Regions from separate parts of the Pseudomonas sp. NPDC089554 genome, predicted to be linked through region 1. Evidence: predicted binding sites of a transcription regulator. Region 1 holds the regulator's gene; the other holds the start of a gene.
The links. Region 1 encodes sigma-54, which starts transcription at its own class of promoters, with help from an activator protein. Its sites were predicted from a motif close to ANTGGCATNNANNTTGCTNT; they were not measured.

Region 1 (4,541 bases):
CGACCGTGACCAGCCGATCCGCATCCAGGCGGACAACGCCCACCTTGACGACAAGCAGGGCGTGGCCACCTATACGGGCGACGTGATCATCACCCAGGGTTCCATGATGATCAAAGGCAACACCGTGACCATGACCCGCGCCGCCTCCGGCGACATCGACGTGGTGACCTCGGTGGGCAACCTGGCCTACTTCGAGCAGCAGCAGAGCGCCGCCAAGCCCGACAAGATGAAAGGCTGGGCCGTGACCATCCAGTACCAGGCGCAGAAAGAAATGGTGATCCTCACCGACCGCGCCAAGGTCGAGAACGAAGGCAACACCACCGAAGGCGAGAAAATCGTCTACAACACCAAGACCCAGGTGGCGACCGCAGGTCGTGGTGGCAACGTGACCGCACCGCGTCAGCGTATCGACATGGTGATCCAGCCGAAGAAGAAGGCCGAGTAAATGGCAACCCTCAAAGCGCAACACCTGGCCAAGAGCTACAAGGGCCGCCAGGTCGTCCGCGACGTCAGCCTGTCAATCGACAGCGGCCAGATCGTCGGCCTGCTCGGCCCCAACGGGGCCGGCAAGACCACCTGTTTCTACATGATCGTCGGCCTGGTCCAGGCCGACCAGGGCCGCGTACTGATCGACAGCGACGACGTCAGCCACAAGCCCATGCACGGCCGCGCGCGCGCCGGTATCGGCTACCTGCCCCAGGAAGCGTCGATCTTCCGCAAGCTGTCGGTGGCCGACAACATCATGGCGATCCTTGAAACCCGCAAGGAACTGGATCGCGAGGGCCGGCGCCAGGAGCTGGAAAGCCTGCTGCAGGAATTCCACATCAGCCACATCCGCGACAACCTCGGCATGAGCCTGTCCGGCGGCGAACGGCGCCGCGTGGAAATCGCCCGCGCCCTGGCCACCGCACCGAAGTTCATCCTGCTGGACGAACCCTTCGCCGGTGTCGACCCAATCTCCGTGGGCGACATCAAGCAGATCATCCACCACCTCAAGGCCAAAGGCATCGGTGTGCTCATCACCGACCACAACGTGCGCGAGACCCTGGACATCTGCGAAACCGCCTACATTGTCAACGATGGCCAACTGATCGCCGAAGGCGATTCCGAGTCCATCCTGGCCAACCAGTTGGTCAAGGAGGTTTACCTGGGCCACGAGTTCCGACTCTGACCCAGGCCAACCTGGAGCACTGCATCAAGCTGGCAAAGCCTCGCGCAAGAGGCTTAATTGTTACAGGGTCTAGGCAAGCGCCGCAATTTCAGGCATATAACTTGCTTAAATTCGGCGCCTTAGCGCCCTGTAGTAGATGGCACATGCGTGCCGGCGAACAAGGTATTAAGTTCCAGCCATGAAACCATCGCTCGTCCTAAAAATGGGCCAGCAACTGACGATGACCCCGCAGTTGCAACAGGCCATCCGTCTGCTCCAGCTCTCTACCCTGGACCTCCAGCAGGAAATCCAGGAAGCGCTGGAGTCGAACCCGATGCTCGAACGTCAGGAAGACGGCGACGATTTCGACAACAGCGACCCGATGGCCGAGAACGGCGACAGCAAGCCGGTTGCCGAAACCCAGGAGAGCAGCTTCCAGGAAACCAGTAGCAGCAACACGGAAACCCTGGAGGAAGGCGAATGGAACGAGCGCATTCCCAACGAACTCCCCGTCGACACCGCCTGGGAAGACATCTACCAGACCAGCGCCAGCAGCCTGCCCAGTAACGATGACGACGAGTGGGATTTCACCACCCGCACGTCCGCCGGGGAAAGCCTGCAAAGCCACCTGCTGTGGCAGCTGAACCTGGCACCGATGTCCGATACCGATCGCCTGATCGCCGTTACCCTGATCGACAGTATCAACAACCAGGGCTACCTGGACGACACCCTCGAAGAGATCTGCGAAGGCTTCGACCCGGAGCTGGATATCGAACTCGACGAAGTCGAAGCAGTACTGCACCGTATCCAGCAGTTCGAGCCAGCAGGTGTCGGCGCGCGCAACCTGGGCGAGTGCCTGCTCCTGCAACTGCGCCAGCTGCCCAGGAGCACCCCGTGGATGGCCGACGCCCAGCGCCTGGTCACCGACTTCATCGACCTGCTCGGCAGCCGCGACTACAGCCAGCTGATGCGGCGCATGAAGCTCAAGGAAGACGAGCTGCGCCAGGTCATCGAACTGGTGCAGAGCCTGAACCCGCGCCCAGGTTCGCAGATCGAGTCCAGCGAGCCGGAGTACGTCGTCCCCGACGTCATCGTGCGCAAGGACAGCGACCGCTGGCTGGTTGAGCTCAACCAGGAGGCAGTCCCACGCCTGCGCGTGAACCCGCAGTACGCCGGGTTCGTGCGCCGTGCCGACACCAGCGCCGACAACACCTTCATGCGCAACCAGTTGCAGGAAGCGCGCTGGTTCATCAAGAGCCTGCAAAGCCGCAACGAGACGCTGATGAAGGTCGCGACCCAGATCGTCGAGCACCAGCGCGGCTTCCTCGACCATGGCGACGAGGCCATGAAGCCTCTCGTGCTGCATGACATCGCCGAGGCAGTGGGCATGCACGAGTCGACCATTTCCCGGGTCACCACGCAGAAGTACATGCACACGCCGCGTGGCATCTACGAGCTGAAATACTTTTTCTCCAGCCACGTCAGCACCGCCGAAGGCGGCGAATGCTCGTCCACGGCCATTCGCGCGATCATCAAGAAACTGGTTGCCGCGGAAAATGCGAAAAAGCCATTGAGTGACAGCAAGATCGCTGGTTTACTGGAAGCACAAGGCATTCAGGTCGCCCGTCGCACCGTCGCCAAGTACCGCGAGTCCCTCGGCATCGCACCGTCGAGTGAACGCAAGCGATTGATGTAGCCCCTGGATGTGCCACAGCGTTTCAGTGGCAGGCGCAATACCTGCCTCTTTATGCACGGGCAACAAAGGAGAAGCTGTATGCAAGTCAACATCAGTGGACACCATGTAGAAGTCACCCAGCCGCTGCGTGAGTACGTTCTTGAAAAACTCGCTCGCGTGGAAGGCCACTTCGACAAGATCACCAACGTGCAGGTCATCCTGACGGTCGAGAAGTTGCAACAGAAGGTCGAAGCGACCTTGCAAATTCCCGGCGGCGAAGTGGTTGCGAACGCCGAAGATAAAGACATGTATGCAGCGATCGACGCCTTGGCCGACAAGCTCGACCGCCAACTGAAAAAACACAAGGAAAAACAGCAGAGCCTGTTGCAAGGTGCAGCAGCCCGCTGATACCCCTCATCCATGATCCGACTTGAAACCATCCTGACCCCCGGCCGTTCCCTGGTGAACGTTCCGGGGGTCACTAGTAAGAAAAAGGCTTTGGAAATCGTTGCCAAGGCGATCATCAAGGAAGTCCCCGAGCTCGACGAGCAGGACGTCTTCGAGAAATTGATCGCGCGCGAGAAACTCGGTTCTACCGGTTTCGGCAACGGCATTGCCATCCCCCATTGCCGGCTCGAAGGCTGCAATTCGCCAGTCAGCGCCTTGCTGCACCTGGATGCCGCCATCGACTACGATGCCATCGACGGCGCGCCCGTGGACCTGCTGTTCGTCCTGCTGGTGCCGGAAGCAGCCACCGATGCACACCTTGAACTGCTGCGTCAGATCGCCAGCATGCTCGATCGCAAGGAGGTCCGTGATCGCCTGCGTGCCGCCGACAGCAGCGAGGCCCTTTACCAGGTAGTCCTGGACGCACAGAACGAGCACTGAACATGCGCCTGATCATCGTCAGCGGCCGGTCCGGCTCCGGCAAGAGCACCGCGCTCGATGTCCTGGAAGACAACGGCTTCTACTGCATCGACAACCTGCCCGCTGGGCTGTTGCCGCAGCTGGCGGAGAGTGCGCTGCTCAATACCGAGCTGCTGCAACCGAAAGTCGCCGTGTCGATCGATGCGCGCAACCTGCCAAGCCACCTGACGCGCTTCCCCGAACTGCTCGAGGAAGCCCGGGCGCGGCATATCCAATGCGACGTGCTGTACCTGGATGCTGATGAAGACACCTTGCTCAAGCGCTTCTCGGAAACCCGTCGGCGTCACCCGCTGACCAATTCCGACCGATCGCTCGCCGAGGCCATCCGTGTCGAAAGCGAACTGCTCGGGCCGATCGCCGACCTGGCAGACCTGAAGATCGACACCACCAGCCTCAACCTCTACCAGTTGCGTGACTCGATCAAACTGCGCCTGCTCAACCAGCCTGAACCCGGCACCGCCTTCCTGGTGGAATCGTTCGGTTTCAAGCGCGGCATGCCCATCGACGCCGACCTGGTATTCGACGTACGCTGCCTGCCCAACCCCTACTGGAAGCCGGAACTGCGTGAGCATTCCGGCCTCGATCAGCCGGTGATCGACTACCTGGCCGCGCAGCCGGATGTCGAGGAAATGTTCCAGGACATTTCCAGCTACTTGCTCAAATGGTTGCCCCGCTTCGCCGCCAGCAACCGCGCCTATGTCACCATCGCCATCGGTTGCACCGGCGGTCACCATCGCTCGGTGTACATCACCGAACGCCTTGGCCAACTGCTGCAACCCACACTGAAAA
Region 2 (4,541 bases), on a different contig from region 1:
GCGGAATCGTACTCGCTCTGGCTGGTGTAGCCCTTGGGCAGCAGTTTCTGCTGGCGCACGAAGGCCGCGCTGCTCTGCTGCACCCGCGCCTGTTCTGCGAACACGGCGGCCTTGGCCGAGTCGACATTGTTCTGCAGATCCTTCGGGTCGAGGCGCGCGAGCACCTGGTTGGCCTTGACGTGGTCGCCCACATCGACGCTGCGCGAGATGATCTTGCCGCCCACGCGGAACGACAGGTCGGTTTTCACGCGTGCCTGTACATCGCCGGTCAGGGTGACCTTGGCGGCGAAATCGGTGGGTTGTACTTGCAGTACGCCGACCCTGGGCAGTTCCGGGCTGGAGACTTCATCCTTGCGCCTTGATCAGCTCGACCAGCTCTTGGGTCAGGTTGACGTTGGAGGCTTCCAGCGAGTTGGACTGCACCGAACCCAGGGTACCGGTCTTCGGTGCATCCACGTTCGGAATGCCCGAGGCGAAGGTCTCGGTCCAGCGGGTGCCGCCGATCTGCTGCAAGCCCTGCTCGTTGGTGAAGCTGGCGATGGCTACCTGGCCAATGGCGCGCGACTGCTCGTTACTGAAGCTTGCGAACATCACACCACTGGCGTCGATGGACAGGCTCGACAGGATACCGGTGGCATAGCCGTCCTGGTACGGACGCTGGCGTGCGGTGTCGGTGTTGTAGGACGTGGTGCTGCCCATGGCCAGGCGGACGCCGTCGGCATTGCCGTTCGAACCGTTTGGCCCCCAGGTGCCTGCGGCGTTCTGCGAAGCCGGGATCCAACCCACCATGCTGAAGTTGTTGTTGGTCACGCTCCAGGTTGCCCCTGCCGGTACGCCAGTGGCGCTCGCGGTCATGGTGTCGACCGAGCCGTCGCTGTTGAAGGTGATGGTGCCACTCAGCGGCGTGGTGCTGGTCGGGTCGAACGGGTTGCGTCCATCGACCAAGGTGTACATGGTCCACTCGTTGGTACCGGTCTTGCGGTAGAACTGCTCCATGACGTGCTCGTTGCCCTGGCTGTCGTACATCTTGGTCGGGAACGACTTGGTGTAGGTGTTCTGGTCAGCCGGGTCGAAGGCCAGGTTCGGATCACCCGGCACTGGCGGCACGGCCGGCAGTGGAATGTCCTTGGCGGAAGAGTTCAGGTTCAGGCTCTGGTCGATCGTGGAAGTCGCCCGTGGCGCCAGTGCCGAAGTATCGATGCGCAGGTCGCTCAACACGCCACGCTGGATATTGCCGTTGGCGTCGGCCGCATAGCCTTGCAGGCGCAGGCCATCGGAGGTGGTGACATAGTTGGCGTTGTCAGTCCGGAAGGCACCGGCACGGGTGTATTGCAGCGCGCCGTTGTCGGAAAGCACGAAGAAGCCCTGACCTTGGATACCCATGTCCAGCACGTTGCCAGTGTTGTTCACATCACCCTGGCCGAACTGCTGGGATATCGCTGCCAGGCGCACACCGTTACCCACCTGGTTCTGGCCGACGCCCAGGCGGTTGGCGCCAGCGTACACGTCGGCGAACTCGGCACGCGACGATTTGAAGCCAGTGGTGGCGACGTTGGCGATGTTGTTGCCGGTGACGTCCAGTTGCTTGTTGGCTGCGTACAGACCGCTAAGACCGATATTGAAAGACATGTGTTCGCTCCTTCTGCCGAATAGCCGGCCTTAGATTCCGATGGTTTGTACTTTGGAGATGCCGACCTTGCCGATACCGGCGAGGTTGAGCATCATTTCGCCGCCATTGGTGCCAAAGGTGACACTGGTAACGGTGGCTGGCAGCAGGGTGTACATCTCAACCGACTTGCCTTCGACCGTGGTGGTGGCGGTGAAGGTGTATTCGCCCGCCGGGGCCACTTCGCCCTTTGCGTTCTTGCCATCCCAGATGAAGTCGGCGTTGCCCGCCTTCTGCGCACCCAGGTCGATAGTGCGCACGACGTTTCCGTCCTTGTCCTTGATGGTGACCTTGCCCTCGCTGATGCTCTGCGGCACCACGACCTGGCCATTGAAGCTTTTGGTGGTGTCGACCATGGCCTTGTCGTTCTGCACGATGACCGAACGCCCCACCAGCGACGAGGCCTGCAGGGCCTGGGACGAGCCCATGGCGCCGGCGATCGCGGTGACCGTGTCATTGAGGGCGGTGATGCCTTCCAGGCTGCTGAACTGTGCCAGCTGCGCGACGAACTCGCCGTTTTCCTGTGGGTCGAGCGGGTTCTGGTGCTGCATCTGGGTGACCAGCAACTGCAGGAACGCATCCTTGCCCAAGGCATTGCTGTCGGTGGTCTGGGTCTTGGGCTTGCTGGTGCCGTCGCTGACGCCGGAACTCTTGAGGACGTCGTTGAGGGTGCTGTTATCGATTGCCATGGTCTGTCGTCCTTATCACTGACCCAGGGTCAGCACCTTCTGCATCATCGCCTTGGCGGTGTTCATCAGTTCGGCGTTGGTCTGGAACGCGCGACTGGCGGAGATCATGTCAGCCATCTCCTCGACCACGTTGACGTTCGGGTAGTAGACGTAGCCGTCCTTGTTCGCTGCCGGGTGGTTCGGCTCGTAGCGCGCCTCGAGGTTGCTCTGGTCCTCGATGATGCCCTTGACCTGCACGCCCTGGCCGGCCTGACCCTGGTCTTCGAACAGCGACTGGCCGGCGCCGTTTTGCGCCTGTTCGAAGGTGGTGGCGAACACCGGGTGGCGGGCGCGGTAGGTCTGGTCGATGCTCGACGAGACGGTCTCGGCGTTGGCGATGTTCGAGGCGACGGTGTTCAGGCGCGTGTTCTGCGCGCTCATGCCGCTACCGGCAATGTGGAAGACGCTGGCAAGGGACATGATTATTCTCCGCGCAGGGCCGAAACCAGCCCTTTGAATTTACTGTTGAGCAAGGTGAAGCTGGCCTGGAAGCCCATGGCATTCTCGGTGTAGTTCGACTGCTCGACCTGGGCATCGACGGTGTTCTGGTCGATCGACGGATGGGCCGGGGTGCGATACTTGAGGCTCTCGTCGGCCAGGGTCAGGCCCTGGGCCTCGATGTGCTGGGCATTGGTGCGGGTCAGCGAGACACGGCCGACATTTTGCTTCTCGGACTCGGCGGCGAGCACCGAGGAGAATTCCATGTCGCGCGCCTTGTAGTTGGGCGTGTCGGCGTTGGCGATGTTGTTGGCCAGCACCTCGGCACGCTGGGCGCGAAAGCCCAGTGCCTTTTCGTGGATACCAAGTGCCTTGTCGAAACTGATGCTCATGTCGGGGAAACCTTCGAAGGTTGACCGGAGTTGCGTTGAACGAGTTATAGCAAGGCCTGTGCCAATCACAGAGAAGCCTTGAATTATGGGGCTTTCACCGCATTGCCACGGGGCGACATGCCAGAAAAGCGGCAAAGGGCTTCCGCTTGAGGGTGGGCAAGCGGCAATTGCACAGCGGCAAAAGCGGCAATCCAAAAAATTGACGGCGGCAAAATATCGGCAAAGAAAAAGGCCGGTATCTCTCGATACCGGCCCTCTCGCCTACTTCATTACTTTGCCTGGTAGATGATGCCCGGGCTGCACTGCACCATCTGGTAGTGGTCCGGCAGGCCGTTGAGCGCCTCCGAGGCACCAAGGAACAGGTAGCCCCCTGGCTTGAGCGTGCCATGGATGCGCATGAGGATGTCCTTCTTGACCTGCGCCGAGAAGTAGATCAGCACGTTGCGACAGAACACGATGTCGAACTTGCCCAGGCTGGCATAGCTGTCGAGCAGGTTGAACGAGCGGAACTCAACACGGCTGCGGATCGGCGGCTTCACCGCCCAGCGCCCCGGCCCCTTGGGGTCGAAGTAACGTTGCAGGCGGTCCTGGGACAGGCCCCGGGCAATTGCCAGGCTGTCGTACTCACCGGTCTTGCAGTTGTTGAGCATGCTACCGGACAGGTCGGTGGCAACGATTTGCGCGCCCATCTTCAACTGGCCGAGGTTGGTGCGCTCGAATTCGTCGAGGGCCATGGAAATGGAGTACGGTTCCTGCCCCGAGGAGCAGGCCGCCGACCAGATCCGCAGGCGCTGGCCCGGGTTGCCCTTGATGAACTCCGGCACCACCTTGCTCTTGAGCACCTCGAAAGGGTAGGTATCGCGAAACCACAGGGTCTCGTTGGTGGTCATGGCATCGACCACCTGCTCGCGCAAGCCGCCGCGCGGCTGGCTCTGGATACGCTGTACCAGCTCGCCCAGGCTCTTGATGCCCTGCTGTTCCATCAGCTTGTTGAGACGGCTGGACACCAGGTACTGCTTATTCTCGCCCAGCAGGATGCCACAGGCTTTCTCCAGGAAGACCCGGAACTGTTCGAAATCCAAATTACCCGTAGACAATGCTGCCGCCTCTTTCAAATCGCTTGCGCCGGGGCCATGCCCCGGCCGTTTCAATGCGTAGCCTTGATGCGGTCGACCACTCGCTGGGCCAAGTCGTCCGGCCTGAACTTGGCCAGGAAGTCATCGGCACCGACCTTCTTGACCATCGCCTGGTTGAACACGCCTGACAACGAAGTATGCAGGCAGATGTGCAACTTTTGCATGCGCGGATCGCTGCGAA

Region 2: a site for sigma-54 is predicted at 3,271-3,290, ahead of flgB (flagellar basal body rod protein FlgB). Genes of this name have one in related genera too.

What each region holds. Positions count from the first base shown of each region.
Region 1 covers NZ_JBNNVR010000070.1:6,484-11,024, forward strand. Annotated here, with positions in the region: gene lptA (lipopolysaccharide transport periplasmic protein LptA) at 1-445, shown strand, start outside; gene lptB (LPS export ABC transporter ATP-binding protein) at 446-1,171, shown strand; gene ACQKPE_RS19015 (RNA polymerase factor sigma-54) at 1,350-2,846, shown strand; gene hpf (ribosome hibernation-promoting factor, HPF/YfiA family) at 2,925-3,233, shown strand; gene ptsN (PTS IIA-like nitrogen regulatory protein PtsN) at 3,246-3,713, shown strand; gene rapZ (RNase adapter RapZ) at 3,716-4,541, shown strand, end outside.
Region 2 covers NZ_JBNNVR010000050.1:7,528-12,068, forward strand. Annotated here, with positions in the region: partial or broken gene ACQKPE_RS15695 (efflux RND transporter periplasmic adaptor subunit) at 1-353, opposite strand, end outside; gene flgE (flagellar hook protein FlgE) at 346-1,629, opposite strand; gene flgD (flagellar hook assembly protein FlgD) at 1,660-2,355, opposite strand; gene flgC (flagellar basal body rod protein FlgC) at 2,371-2,814, opposite strand; gene flgB (flagellar basal body rod protein FlgB) at 2,817-3,224, opposite strand; gene cheR (protein-glutamate O-methyltransferase CheR) at 3,494-4,321, opposite strand; gene ACQKPE_RS15725 (chemotaxis protein CheV) at 4,372-4,541, opposite strand, start outside.